DNA from 3 places in the Nonomuraea sp. B19D2 genome. Region 2 is predicted to be linked to each of the others. Evidence: predicted binding sites of a transcription regulator. Region 2 holds the regulator's gene; each other region holds the start of a gene.
What was found. The regulator HrcA, encoded in region 2, represses chaperone genes, less so after heat shock. The targets are predictions, from matches to a motif close to TTGGCACTCTCNNNNNGAGAGTGCCAA.

Region 1: a site for HrcA is predicted at 3,306-3,332, ahead of groL (chaperonin GroEL). Genes of this name have one in related genera too.
Region 3: a site for HrcA is predicted at 3,198-3,224, ahead of groES (co-chaperone GroES). Genes of this name have one in related genera too.

Annotation. Positions count from the first base shown of each region.
Region 1 covers NZ_JBEFAK010000006.1:73,037-77,882, reverse strand. The annotation lists gene ABN273_RS13470 (HelD family protein) at 1-871, shown strand, start outside; gene ABN273_RS13465 (YbhB/YbcL family Raf kinase inhibitor-like protein) at 961-1,491, shown strand; gene groL (chaperonin GroEL) at 1,571-3,196, opposite strand; gene ABN273_RS13455 (cold-shock protein) at 3,638-3,838, opposite strand; gene ABN273_RS13450 (MoaD/ThiS family protein) at 4,088-4,363, opposite strand; gene thrC (threonine synthase) at 4,388-4,846, opposite strand, start outside.
Region 2 covers NZ_JBEFAK010000057.1:8,488-13,333, reverse strand. The annotation lists gene hemW (radical SAM family heme chaperone HemW) at 1-167, shown strand, start outside; gene ABN273_RS51515 (DUF4870 domain-containing protein) at 164-1,021, opposite strand; gene ABN273_RS51510 (DUF3097 domain-containing protein) at 1,018-1,824, opposite strand; gene ABN273_RS51505 (hypothetical protein) at 1,842-2,279, opposite strand; gene hrcA (heat-inducible transcriptional repressor HrcA) at 2,741-3,754, shown strand; gene dnaJ (molecular chaperone DnaJ) at 3,766-4,846, shown strand, end outside.
Region 3 covers NZ_JBEFAK010000001.1:276,437-281,282, forward strand. The annotation lists gene ABN273_RS01500 (apolipoprotein A1/A4/E domain-containing protein) at 1-1,701, opposite strand, end outside; gene ABN273_RS01505 (class I SAM-dependent methyltransferase) at 1,889-3,064, opposite strand; gene groES (co-chaperone GroES) at 3,314-3,625, shown strand; gene groL (chaperonin GroEL) at 3,698-4,846, shown strand, end outside.

The sequences.
Region 1 (4,846 bases), on a different contig from region 2:
GGTCTGGCCTAAACTAACGCCAGAACAGGTCCTTTATCGCCTGCTCTCCGACCCGGATTTTCTTGAGAAATCCGCCAAATCCGATTTGTCGCCGGAAGAGCAAGAAATGCTCATTTGGCGGAACCCGTACCGGAGCTGGAAGTCCGCCAAATGGTCGGCCGCGGACGCCGCCCTCCTCGACGAACTCCGCGACCTGATGGAACGCACTCCATCCCTGGGCCACCTGGTGGTGGACGAGGCCCAGGACCTTTCCGAGATGCAGCTGAGAGCGCTCGGCCGCCGCTGCCGCAACGGCTCGGCCACCGTCCTGGGTGACCTGGCCCAGGGCACGACCCCCTGGTCGACCAGCTCGTGGAAGTCGGTGCTCGAGCATCTGGGCCAGCGCGAGGGCGAGGTGACGGAGCTGACGCTCGGCTTCCGCGTGCCGCGTGAGGTCCTCGACTACGCCGCCCAACTGCTCTCCTCCATCGCCCCCGGCCTGGCCGCCCCCCGCTCACTCCGCCCCGGCCTCGGCTCGCTCACGGTATGCCCCGGCGGCTCGGTCACGGAGGCCGCCGCGGAGGCCCTGTCCAGAGAGGGCTCCATCGGCGTCATCGTCCCGGACGCGCTGATCAGCGACGTCTCCCGCGCGCTGGCCGACCTGCCCCACGCCGTGCTGGACCCGGACTCCACCGAGGAGCACCGCCTCCTGATCGTCCCCGCGACCCTGGCCAAGGGCTTGGAGTACGACCACGTCATCGTCGTGGAGCCCGCGGACATCGTCGCGGCCGAGCCCAGAGGCCTGGCCAGGCTGTACGTCGTGCTGACCCGAGCGGTGACGTCACTGACGGTCCTGCACGACAAGCCCTTGCCCGCCGAGCTGACGGTCTAGGCACGGCGACGCACTGATCACCTGACCGGCGGCGGGCACGGCCGCTTCTAGGATGGCTGGGCAAGCAGCTCTCAACCTAGGAGGATGCCGTGCCAGCACCGCTTCCACACGAATACCTGCCGTCGGTCCCCGCGCTCGTGGTCGAGAGCGACGACATCCGGGACGGCGAGCGGCTGAGCGACCTCCACGTCTTCAACGACTGGGGCATGACGGGCCAGAACCAGTCGCCCCACCTCCGCTGGTCGGGCGCGCCTGCCGAGACCCGCGGCTACGCCGTCACCTGCTACGACCCCGACGCCCCCACGGGCAGCGGCTTCTGGCACTGGGTGCTGTTCGACCTCCCGGCCTCCGTGACCGAGCTGCCCGGTGGCGCGGGCACCGGCCCTGAGTTCAAGGGCCTGCCCGCCGGGACGGCCCACGCCCGCAACGACTACGGCAAGAAGGAGTACGGCGGCGCGGCCCCGCCTCCCGGCGCCCCGCACCGCTACGTCTTCACGGTCCACGCTCTGGGGGTCGACAAGCTGGGCGTGGACAGCGACGCCAGCCCGGCGGTGGTGGGCTTCAACATCACCGCCAACACCCTGGCCCGCGGCCACATCGTCCCCGTCTACGGCGTATGACCGGCGGATCTGTGCTGGAACGTACAAGGGCGGCCCGGGAAACCCCGGGCCGCCCTTCGTTCGAACGGCGAGAAGAGACCTAGAAGTCCATGTCGCCGCCGCCCGGCATGGCCGGAGCGGCAGGGGTCTTCTCGGGCTTCTCCGCGATGACGGCCTCGGTGGTGAGGAAGAGCGCCGCGATGGAAGCGGCGTTCTGCAGCGCCGAGCGCGTCACCTTGGCCGGGTCGAGGATGCCCGCCTCGAACATGTTGACGTACTCGCCCGAAGCGGCGTTCAGGCCCTCACCCGGGGTGAGGTTGCGAACGCGCTCCACCACGACGCCGCCCTCGAGACCGGCGTTGACCGCGATCTGCTTCAGCGGCTCCTCCAGGGCCTTGCGCACGATCGCCGCGCCCGTGGCCTCGTCACCGTTGAGCTCCAGCTTGTCGAACGCCTTGGCGCCGGCCTGCAGCAGCGCCACGCCACCGCCGGGCACGATGCCCTCCTCGACGGCCGCCTTCGCGTTGCGCACGGCGTCCTCGATGCGGTGCTTGCGCTCCTTCAGCTCGACCTCGGTCGCCGCGCCGGCCTTGATGACCGCCACGCCACCGGCCAGCTTGGCCAGGCGCTCCTGCAGCTTCTCACGGTCGTAGTCGGAGTCGGTGCGCTCGATCTCGGCGCGGATCTCGTTGACCCGCCCGGCGATCTGCTCGGCGTCACCGGCGCCGTCGACGATCGTGGTCTCGTCCTTGGTCACCACGACCTTACGGGCGCGGCCCAGCAGGTCGAGGGTGGCGTTCTCGAGCTTGAGACCGACCTCCTCGGCGATGACCTGGCCACCGGTCAGGATGGCGATGTCGTTCAGCATCGCCTTGCGGCGGTCGCCGAAGCCCGGGGCCTTGACGGCCACGGAGCGGAACAGGCCGCGGATCTTGTTGACGACCAGGGTCGCCAGGGCCTCGCCCTCGATGTCCTCGGCGATGATCAGCAGCGGCTTGCCCGACTGGACGACCTTGTCGAGCAGCGGCAGCAGGTCCTTGTTGGCCGAGACCTTGCTGTTGACGATCAGGATGTACGGGTCCTCGAGCACGGCCTCCATGCGGTCCGAGTCGGTGACGAAGTACATCGACGTCATGCCCTTGTCGAAGCGCATGCCCTCGGTGAGCTCGAGCTCGAGGCCGAAGGTGTTGCTCTCCTCGACGGTGATGACGCCTTCCTTGCCGACCTTGTCCATCGCCTCGGCGATGAGCGAGCCGATCTCGGGGTCGGCGGCGGAGATGGAGGCGGTGGAGGCGATCTGCTCCTTGGTCTCCACGTCCTTGGCCAGCTTGGAGAGCTCCTCGCTGACGCGCTCGACGGCGGCCTCGATGCCCTTCTTCAGGCCCATCGGGTTGGCGCCGGCGGCGACGTTGCGCAGACCCTCACGCACCAGCGCCTGGGCGAGCACGGTGGCGGTCGTGGTGCCGTCGCCCGCGACGTCGTCGGTCTTCTTGGCGACTTCCTTGACCAGCTCGGCGCCGATCTTCTCCCAAGGGTCCTCGAGCTCGATCTCCTTGGCGATGGACACACCGTCGTTGGTGATCGTGGGAGCGCCCCACTTCTTCTCCAGCACGACGTTGCGGCCCTTGGGACCCAAGGTCACCTTGACGGCGTCGGCGAGCTGGTTCATACCGCGCTCGAGACCGCGCCGGGCGTCCTCGTCAAACGCGATCATCTTGGCTGCCATAAGGCTAGACCTCCCAGATGCAGGGTGGCTTGTCGTGGACCGAGCCGACGCCCGCGACGGCATGGGTCAGCATCTCCTTCGGCAGACCCCATCGTCCCGATCCGAATCGTTGGCACTCTGCTGTACAGAGTGCCAACGAACTGTTTAGCACTCTACCCTGCCGAGTGCAAGCGAGAACCCTCCTGCCGGGTGTTTCCTCCCAGGTCACCTGCGAGGGAGCCGCCGGCGCCTGGAGGAGCGGCGGGAGCGCAGCGACCAGAGCGGGGGAAGGCGACGGCATCAATGGCGACCGAGCCCGCCTCCACGGAGTGGAGGCCATCAGCGGAGTGCGGCGAGCCAACCCCATGCGGCTCGCCGCACCCGAGTCGACGAAAGAGAGGTGGCAGGTTCGCCCGGACTGCGCTGCCGCGTGATCCTGCCGGTGCATACCAGTGGGGCGCGTCAGACCGCGCGAACGGCCTCTGCCTGGGGACCCTTCTGGCCCTGCGTGATCTCGAACTCGACGCGCTGCCCCTGTTCGAGAGCTCTGTACCCGTCCATCAGTATCGCTGAGTAATGGACGAATACATCCTTACCACCGTCTACCGCGATGAAGCCGTAGCCCTTGTCCGCGTTGAACCACTTGACGGTGCCCTGCGCCACTTCCGACTCCTCTTACTGGGCCCACAGATCTCGCCCATTCCTCCGCGAGACCCGTAATCGCCTGACTTAACGGAAAATCAGCCAGACGATCGCCCTCGACCATACCTGTGGCACGGGGTTTGGCAACAGAGTCAATCCACAAACAGCGCATTTCTTCGGATGGAAGGTCGTTGAAAGGTTCATTTGGCCTGGAAAAGCAGAAGGCGCCCACTAGGGGGCGCCTTCATCCGAGACTGTGATCTATGGCACTCAGCCGCCGGCGACTGCCGGGATGATAGAGATCTGAGTGCCCTCAGGTGCTGGAGTGTCGAGCCCGTCGGCGAAACGGACGTCCTCTTCCCCAACGTAAACGTTGACGAAACGACGAATCTTGCCCGATTCATCCAGAATTCTCGCACCGATCCCGGGGTAGTCGGAGTCAAGCTTGGCGAGGACGTCACGAAGAGTCGCGCCTTCGCCACTGACTTCCGCGTTGCCCCCGGTGTACGTACGCAGAATGGTGGGAATCCGCACAGTAACGCTCATGGTTAAACTCGCCTTTCCTGGTTGTCAGACAGCCGCGCGGAACGCGTCGAGGGAGGGCCGGATCACGGCCGTGGGCTTGGCATCGTCGCTGATCGCGTCGAGTGTCTTGAGTCCGTCGCCGGTGTTGAGCACCACGGTCTCGGCCTCGGGATCGAGCCGACCGCTCTCGGCCAGCTTCTTCAGCACGCCCACGGTCACCCCGCCCGCGGTCTCGGCGAAGACGCCCTCGGTCGAGGCCAGCAGCTTGATCGCGGCCACGATCTCGGCGTCGCTGACGTCCTCGACGGCCCCTCCGGTGCGCCGGGCGATGTCCAGCACGTAAGGCCCGTCGGCCGGGTTGCCGATGGCCAGCGACTTGGCGATGGTGTTGGGCTTGACCGGCTGCACGACGTCGTGCCCCGCCTTGTACGCGGTGGAGACCGGCGAGCACCCGGCCGCCTGCGCCCCGAAGATCTTGTACGGCGTGTCCTCGACCAGGCCCAG
Region 2 (4,846 bases):
CGTCCGGCTACCCGCTGGCCGAGGTGGCGCCCGCCGCGCGCCCGGCCGTGGCGAGCGCCCTGGCGCGCGGGCTGCTGGAGCCCGGGCCGTTCAGGTCGGGCCTGATGATGCTCACGCTCCAGGGACGGCTGCTGGCCGACGCCCTCATCAGGGATCTGCTGGTCTAGGTGATCATGCGGATGGCGAACGGGTAGCGGTACCTCTCGCCCCGGTTGGTGGCCATTGCGCCCTGGATGTGGAAGATCAGGGACAGGATCCAGATGACCGGCAGCAGGAGCACGCCGATGAAGATGAACGACAGGATGAAGGCGATGACGTAGCCGATGAACATCGTGATCTGGAAGTTGAGCGCCTCCGCCGCCTGGTCCCTGACGTAGGGGGACTCGTCCTTCTTCATCAGGTAGATGATCAGCGGCCCGATCCAGGAGACCAGCAGGCCGAGCAGGTGCGAGAGCATCGCCATGGTGGTGTCGTCGGTGCCCGGGCGGGGGCCGAACCTGCCGGGGACGTACGGCTCTCCAGGGGGCGCGGCGTACCCGTAGCCGGGCTGCCCCGGCGCGGGGCCGTAACCGGGCGGGGGAGGGCCGTAGCTCGGCGGCTGCTGCCCATAGCCAGCCTGCCCATAGCCAGCCTGCCCGTAACCAGCCTGCCCGTAACCGGGCTGGCCGTAGCTCGGAGGCTGCTGGCCGTAACCAGGCTGTCCGTAACCGGGCTGGCCGTAGCCGGGCTGGTCGTAGCTCGGGGGCTGCTGGCCGTAGCCGGGCTGGCCGTAGCTCGGGGGCTGCTGGCCGTAACCAGGCTGGCCGTAGTCCGGTTGTCCATAAGCTGGCTGGCCGTAGGCGGGCTGGGAGCCGGGTTGCTGGCCGTACCCGGGCTGCTGCCCGTACCCGGGCGCTGAGCCGGGCTGCTGTCCGTAGCCCGGTTGCTGGGGACCGGAGCCCTGGCTGGGCGGGATGTCCGATGGTGGGACGAAGCGGGTGGCGTCGTCGTCCGGCGCCGGCTGTGGTGGGTCCTGGCTCATGATGCCTCCGTTACGAAGTCGATCAGTTCCTCGACCCGGCCGAGCAGTTCCGGCTCCAGGTCTGCGTACGTGGAGACGGCGCCGTGGATCCGCCGCCATGCCTCCGCGGGCTCCATGCGCCAGCCCAGGGCGGCGATCACGCCCTCTTTCCACGGCACCCCGCGCGGCACGGTGGGCCAGGCGGGAATGCGCAGCACGGACGGCTTGACCGCCTGCCAGATGTCGATGAACGGATGCCCCACGACGAGCACGTCCGGCGAGGTGATCTCGGCCGCGATCCTGCTCTCCTTGGACCCGGGAACGAGATGGTCCACCAGCACCCCCAGCCGGCGCCCCGGCTCCGGGCCGAACTCCGCCACGATGGCCGGCAGGTGGTCCACGCCCTCCAGGTATTCGACCACGACCCCCTCGACCCGCAGGTCATGACCCCAGATCTTCTCGACCAGGGCGGCGTCGTGCACGCCCTCCACATAGATCCGGCTCTCCTTGGCGACCCTCGCCCGCAGCCCCTCCACGGCGATGGAACCCGACGCGCTGCGCCTGGGGCCCGCGGGGGCCGCCGTCGGGCGTACCAGCGTCACGGGCTTACCCTCCAGCAGGAAAGCGGCGGGCGCGAGCGGGAACAGCCGGCGCCTGCCGAACCGGTCTTCGAGCGTCACGGCCTCCTTGTCGCAGGCCACCACCGCGCCGCAGAAGCCGCTGTCGGCGTCCTCCACGACGAGGTCCAGCTCGGCGGGCACTTTGGGGATCTTGCCCTTCCCCGGTCGCCGCCAATTTCCCGCCAGCACATCGCCCTCGTACACACGGGGACCGTAGCAAATCACCCGCTGACCGCAAGGCGCTTACGCGCGCCACTACGGCGTACCAGGACGACGACGGTGCCGATGACGGCCACGAGCAGCCCCGCGCCCGGGATCAGGAGGAGCGCGGCCACCCCGCCGGCGATGCCGCCCGTGGCCGAGGCCAGCTCACGGCCCACGCCGAAACGCACGTCTGCCTGCTCCTCGGTGGCGCAGATCAGCTGGTAGTCGCCCTTGGCCGGGGCGTTGATCACGAGGAGCTGCTCCCAGGTGACGGCTCCGGACGTGACCTTCTGCGTGCCCCTGGTCTTGGCGAGCTTGGCCTGGCCGGAGATCTGGCACTCGTAGTGGACGGCCGTGTCGCTGGAGAGGTAGATCGCGGGCTTGTTCGCCGGGTCGATCGGCAGCGTCACGCTCTCGCCGGATGCGAACGTCCTGGTCGGGGCGATGTCGTTCACGCTACTCACGATGCCCGTGGCGAACAGGACGACGCCGGCGATCGCGCACACGACGAAGATCCCCCAGGAGAGCCCGATCCACCACAGGCGCGGCTTTATGGCTTTCGAGTCGATTCGAGGGGGAAATTGGGGTTGTTGGCCGTATTGTCCGTACTGAGGAGGTGGGCCGAATTGGGCAGGCGGGCCGTACTGCGGTGGCGCCCCGTGCTGAGGCGGAGGCCCGTACTGCGGCGGAGGCTGCCCATAACCCGGCTGCGACCCGGGCTGGGGGCCGTACGGCGGAGGCGGGGAATTGTCGCTCATGTCGGCAAGTGTGGTACTTGCCCCTTGAAAGAAGCTAGGAGCCAGCTTGCGACCTGGTGTTATCGCACCTTGTGGGCGAGAGCCGTACACTTGGCACTCAGGAACACAGAGTGCTAGATGGTTGTGCTCCTCAGATGTCAGAGGCAGGAGGTGAGCACGTGCTCGACGATCGGAAGCTGGCGGTGCTACGCGCCATTGTCGAAGACTACGTGTCCACCAACGAACCGGTGGGCTCCAAGGCGCTCGCCGAGCGCCACAACCTGAAGGTCTCCCCGGCGACGGTCAGGAACGACATGGCCGCGCTGGAGGAGGAGGGTTACATCACCCAGCCGCACACCAGCGCGGGCCGCGTGCCGACGGACAAGGGCTACCGGCTGTTCGTTGACCGGCTCTCCCAGGTCAAGCCCCTGTCGGCGGCCGAGCGCAGGGCCATTGAGACGTTCCTCGCGGGCGCGGTCGATCTCGACGACGTGGTCACCCGCACGGTCCGGCTGCTCGCGCAGCTGACCAGGCAGGTGGCGGTCGTGCAATACCCGACGCTGACGCGTTCCACGGTCCGGCACGTCGAGCTGGTGCCGCTGAACGACCGGCGGGTCATGCTCGTGCTGATCACCAACACCGGCCGCGTCGAGCAGCGCGTGATCGAGCTGCCCGAAGTGGTGGAGGAAACCCGCATCGCCCATCTGCGCGCGGTGCTCAACGCCTGCCTCGACGGCTGCGGCCTGAGCACCGTGCCCGAGCTGGTCGCCGACCTGCCCGAGCGGCTGCCCGTCGAAGACCGGCCCGCGGTGGCCACGATCCTGTCGGTGCTGCTTGAGACGCTGGTCGAGCGGCACGACGAGAAGATCGTGTTCGCCGGCGCGGCCAACCTGGCGGGCGCCGACTTCACGACCGGCCTGCGTGACGTGCTCGAGGCCCTGGAGGAGCAGGTCGTTCTCATGCGGCTGCTGGGCGAGACTTCCACAGACACACCGTCCGCGCTCACCGTGCGCATCGGCTCCGAAAACCCCTACCTGCGAGGGACATCCATTGTCGCGACCGGATACGGTTCTGGCGACAAGCAACTGGCCCGGCTCGGCGTGCTGGGACCGACGAGGATGGACTACCCGGTTACGATGGGCGCCGTGCGCGCGGTGGCACGCTACGTCAGCCAGATCCTGGCTGCATCATAAGAGGTCGATAAGTGGCAAACAGCGACTACTACGCCACCCTCGGGGTGCGCCGTGACGCCAGTCAGGACGAGATCAAGAAGGCGTACCGCCGCCTGGCCCGCGAGCTGCATCCCGACGTGAATCCCGATCCTGAGACCCAGGAGCGGTTCAAGGAGATCACGCAGGCCTACGAAGTGCTGTCCGACCCCAACAAGCGCCAGATGTACGACCTGGGTGGCGACCCCTTCGGCGGCGCGGGAGCAGGGGCGGCCGCCGGCGGCTTCGGCGCGGGCTTCCCGTTCAGCGACATCATGGACGCCTTCTTCGGCACCGCGGCCGGCGCCAGGGGGCCGCGCTCGCGTGCCCGCAGGGGGCGCAACGCCACCATCCGGGTCGAGCTGGACCTGCGCGAGACGGCGTTCGGCACCACGCGCGAGCTGGTCGTGGACACGGCCGTGCTCTGCGAGGTCTGCCACGGTGCGGGCGCGGCGTCCGGCACGCATCCCGACACCTGCGACATGTGCAGCGGGCGCGGCGAGATCTCCCAGGTCACCCGCTCGTTCCTGGGTCAGGTCATGACCTCGCGGCCGTGCCCGCAGTGTGGCGGGTTCGGCACCATCATCCGCCACCCCTGCCAGGAGTGCTCCGGCGACGGCCGGGTGCGCACCCGCCGTACGATCAAGGTCCGCATCCCCGCGGGCGTCGAGGACGGCACCCACATCCAGCTCGCCGGCGAGGGCGAGATCGGCCCCGGCGGCGGCCCGCCCGGAGACCTGTTCCTGGAGATCGTCGAGCGGGCTCACGAGATCTTCGAGCGGCGTGGTGACGACCTCCACTGCACCGTGCAGATCCCGATGACGGCCGCCGCGCTCGGCACCATCCTGACCGTGGAGACGCTCGACGGCGCGGAGGAGATCGACGTCCGCCCCGGCACGCAGTCGGGCCAGGTCATCACCATGTTCGGGCGGGGCGTGCAGCGGCTCAACGAGTCCGGCCGCGGCGACCTGCTGATCCACGTCAACGTCGAGACCCCGACCCGGCTCGACCTCGCGCAGGAGGAGCTCCTGCGCGAGCTGGCCAAGCAGCGGGGCGAGGAGCGGCCGCCGGGCAAGT
Region 3 (4,846 bases), on a different contig from region 2:
GCGTTCTGCCTGGTCTCCCGCGTGCGTCTGGAGCAGCTCGCCCTGGGTGGCCAGGGTGGCGGGGAGCTGTCCCACGCGCTCGCTGACGGCCTCGATGCGGTCGCCCACGGACTCCAGGTGGGCGCCGGCCTGCTCGGCGCGGGCGGACAGGCCGTTCATGTGCGTGTCGAGCCCGTTGAAGCGGGTGTCGATGCTGTCGAAGCGGCTGCTCAGGTGCTCCTCGGCCTCGATCAGGCGCTCGTCGATGGCGTCGATCTGGGTGTCGAGCTTGTTGAAGCGGCCCTCGTTGCGGGTGGCCGTGTCGTTGAGGCGCTGGTCGGTCGTCGCCATGCGCTCGTCGAGCGAGGCGAAGCGGGCGTCGATGCGTACGTCGAGCGCGTCGAACCTGTCGTCGTGGCGGCCCAGGTGGCCGTCCACCGTGCCCAGCCGCTTGTCGACCCCGCTGAGCTGGCTGTCCACGGACGTGAGCCGCTTGTCGACGCCGCCCATCATGCCGTCGATCCCGTCGAGCCTGGTGTCGATGTCGGCCAGGCACTCGTCGGCGGACTCCAGCCGGCTGTCGAACCCGGTGAGCCTGGAGTCGAGGCCCATGAGCTTGCCCTCCACCCGGTCGAGCCGGGAGTCCACGCCGCTGAGCCTGGCGCTCAGGCGCTGCTCGCTCTCGCCGAGCTGCACGGCAAGGTGCTGGTCGGCCTCGTCGAGCCTGGTGGTGAGCCGCAGCTCGACGTCGGACAGGAGGTGGGAGAGCTGGTCGTCGGACTCCTTGAGGCGGCTGGCGAGCCGCTCGTCCGCCTCGACGAGGCTGGTGGCCAGGCGCTGGTCGGTCTCGTCCATCCGGGTGGTGAGGCGCTGGTCGGTCTGGTCGAGCCGCGCGGTCAGCCGCTGGTCCGTTTCGCCGAGTCTCTTGCTCAGGCGCTGGTCCGTTTCGTCGAGCCGCGTGCTGAGGCGCTGGTCGGTCTCGTCGAGCCGCATGTTGAGGCGCTGGTCTGTCTCGTCGAGCCGCGTGCTGAGGCGCTGGTCGCTCTCGTCCAGGCGGGTGGCGAGATGCTGGTCCTGCTCGTCCAGCCGGGCCGTCAGCTGCTCCGACAGGTCGCCGACCACGACCTCGACCCGGTCCGTACGGGTGGTCAGCTCGGCCATCGACTTGTCGAGCCGGGTGAAGCGGCTGGCGGCGGCCTCCATGCTGGAGTTGAGAGTGGCCAGCTTGGCGGCGAAGTCGGACATTCCCTTCGTGATGCCATCGGTGGTGTCGAGCACCGATTGCAGGCGGTTGAGGGCTTCCTCCACGCTGTCGCCCACCGTGCCCAGGTCGGCCCACAGGCTCGGCAGCTCGCTCACCGGGGCGACGCGGGCGTCCACGTGGCCCACCCTCTCCCCGACGGCGTCCACGTGGTCGCGCACCGCCTCCACGTGCTGGGCCAGCCCTTCGGCCCACATCGGCGGCTTGGAGGTGATGTCGTCGAGCCGCCCGCTGACCGCATGCAGCGTGCCGCTGAGGCCGCCGAGCTCGCGCTCGCGCACCTCACGCAGGAGCCACTCCATGCCTTCGAGTCGCTGGCGGATCTCGTCCAGCACTGCCCCCTGAGTGCGCTGCTCGTACACATGATCCTGCGCGGCACGCGCGAGCAGATCCCGCATCCTCTCGGAGATGCCGGATTGGCCTCCTGCCTGGAGAAGGGTGGTGTGGTTGGAATGGTCCACCGAAAGCTCCTTTGGCTCGCCGACGGTCTGCCGCGCAGCGGTGGGGATAGGTCCGATTTGCAGATGAAAGAGCGAGAACGCGGTTAGCCGCATCAGGGGGAGAACTCCCGCCCGCCCACCTTAGTCCTTCGATCAACGTCCGGAAGCCGCGAATTCAAAGATCGTTATTAACGAACGAATGCCCGGTTTATGCAGGTAGGCCGGTGTTGCAGATGATGACCGATGGCTTATCAAGGATCCTGGTAAGGATGATTACCGCGGATTCTTCGCCATTCAGCCGTAGGTCGGACCTGAGGCGCTCGATGTCGACGGCGGAGCCGCGCTTCTTGATGGTGACATTGCCGATTTTCCGCTCACGGAGCAACGCGCGAAGCTTTTTCAGCGAGAACGGGAGGGCGTCGGATATTTCGTATCTCCTCGCCCAGGGGGTGTCGATCGCATCGTCACCGGTGATGTAGGCGATCAACGGGTCGAGCAGGCGTCCGCCCACGATTTCGCACACCTCGCCCACGAGGTGCGCCCGGATGGCCGCGCCGTCCGGCTCGTAGACGTACCTGCCGATCGGGCCGACCGGGGCCTCGGCTCCCGTGGCGGTCAACGTGTGCCCGCCGGGCAGCAGGGTGGCGCGCCGCGTCGCCCCCTGGAGGCCGGTCCAGAGCGCGGCCTCCTTGACCTCGCCCTTGTACGAGACCCACTCGGCCTCGGCGCCGCCAGGGATGAACTCGTACGGGATGCCGGGGGCGACCTTGACGCACGCGCGGGCGGCCCTCGAGACCAGGTCGAGCACCACCGGCCAGGGCGGGGAGTAGGCCATGGGGTCGAACGTCCTGCCCCTGCTCGTCCGCCTGGCCGGGTCGGCGAACAGCACGTCGTAGTCCTCCGGCCTGACCTCGGCCGCGTCCGCCACGGACACCGTCACCCTGTCGCCCAGCCCGAGCGCCTCGGCGTTGGCCCTGGCCACGGCGGCGGTCAGCGGGTCGGTGTCCACGGCGGTCACGGTGCAGCCGGCGCGGGCCAGCGCGAGGAAGTCACCGCCGATGCCGCAGCAGGCGTCCACCACGCGGGGCGGACTCGGCTGTGATCCGGTCAGCCGGCGGGCGCGGTGCTCGGCGACCTCCACCCGGGTGGACTGCTCCAGCCCGTGCGGTGTGAAGTACATCCGCTCCGCGTCCGCGCCGAACTTGGCCCTGGCGCGCTCCCTCAGCCCGGCCTGGGTCAGCGCGGCGGAGGTGAGTGCGGCGTCGTACGTCCTGCGAAGCTTTGTGGCGGCCGCGACCGGATCGGCGCCCGCCAGCGCCCCGGCCTCCGACAGGGCTCGCTGGCCGCGCGGGGTCAGCAGCTCGTTGAAGGCGTCGAGGTCCACATCACCCGACGTTAGCGCCACGCCCGAGTAGGTCGGGCCGAGGACGTACTGTGGAGTGGGCAGCCGGGGGTCTGATCGCTCTCAGCAGACGCGTTCGTGTTGACTGTCAAGCCCCTCTTGCATATGTTTCCTGTTGGCACTCTCCCCTTGAGAGTGCCAACGTGCGACGAGGCAGGTCTGACACCCGCGACGGCAGGCCCAGCTGGTCGCCTCTTCTAGATCATTCAAATCTGAAGGGGAGGTCCGATCGTGACGACCGCCACTAAGGTTCCCGTTAAGCCGCTCGGCGACCGCATCGTGGTCCAGCCGCTTGAGGCTGAGCAGACGACCGCTTCCGGCCTGGTCATCCCAGACACCGCCAAGGAGAAGCCGCAGGAGGGCAGGGTCCTCGCGGTGGGCCCGGGCAACTGGGACGAGGACGGCGACAAGCGGATTCCGCTCGACGTCTCTGAGGGCGACATCGTCCTCTACAGCAAGTACGGCGGCACCGAGGTCAAGTACGGCGGCGAGGAGTACCTCGTGCTCTCCGCCCGCGACGTTCTCGCGATCATCGAGAAGTAAGCCGGATGTGTCGGGCCCCGGGCGCTCTTGAGGGCGGCCGGGGCTTTCGACGCTAGGAGAGGACTTTCAGCAATGGCGAAGATCCTGGAGTTCGACGAGGACGCCCGCCGCGCGCTCGAGCGCGGTGTGAACGCCCTCGCGGACGCCGTGAAGGTAACCCTCGGCCCGCGTGGCCGCAACGTCGTCATCGACAAGAAGTTCGGTGCGCCGACGATCACGAACGACGGTGTGACCATCGCTCGTGAGATCGAGCTGGAGGAGCGCTACGAAAACCTCGGCGCCCAGCTCGCCAAGGAAGTTGCCACCAAGACCAACGACATCGCGGGTGACGGCACCACCACCGCGACCGTCCTGGCCCAGGCCATGGTCCGCGAGGGCCTGCGCAACGTGGCCGCCGGCGCCTCGCCGCTGTCGCTCAAGCGCGGCATCGACAAGGCCGCCAGGGAGATCAGCGACAAGCTGCTCGCCAGCGCCCGCCCGGTCGAGGACAAGAAGGAGATCGCAAACGTCGCCACGATCTCCGCTCAGGACGCGCAGATCGGCGACCTGATCGCCGAGGCGTTCGACAAGGTGGGCAAGGACGGTGTGCTCACCGTCGAAGAGTCCAACGCCATGGGCATGGAGCTCGAGTTCACCGAGGGCATGCAGTTCGACAAGGGCTACGTCTCTCAGTACATGGTGACCGACCCCGAGCGGATGGAGTCCGTCCTCGAGGACGCCTACATCCTGCTCACCCAGGGCAAGATCTCCTCCATCGCGGACTTCCTGCCGCTGCTGGAGAAGATCGCCCAGACGAAGAAGCCGCTCCTCGTGGTCGCCGAGGACGTCGAGGGCGAGGCCCTGGCCGTCCTGGTCACCAACAAGATCCGCGGCACCTTCACCTCCGTGGCCGTCAAGGCCCCGGGCTTCGGCGACCGCCGCAAGGCGATGCTGCAGGACATGGCCATCCTCACCGGCGGCCAGGTCGTCAGCGAGGAGGTCGGCCTCAAGCTGGAGCACGTCGGTCTCGAGGTGCTCGGCCAGGCCCGCCGCGTCGTCGTCACGAAGGACAACACGACCATCGTCGACGGCGCCGGTGACCAGGCGGCCATCGAGGACCGCGTCAAGGAGATCAGGCTCGCCATCGAGCAGTCCGACTCCGACTGGGACCGCGAGAAGCTGCAGGAGCGCCTCGCCAAGCTCGCCGGCGGTGTGTGCGTGCTGCGCGTCGGCGCCGCCACC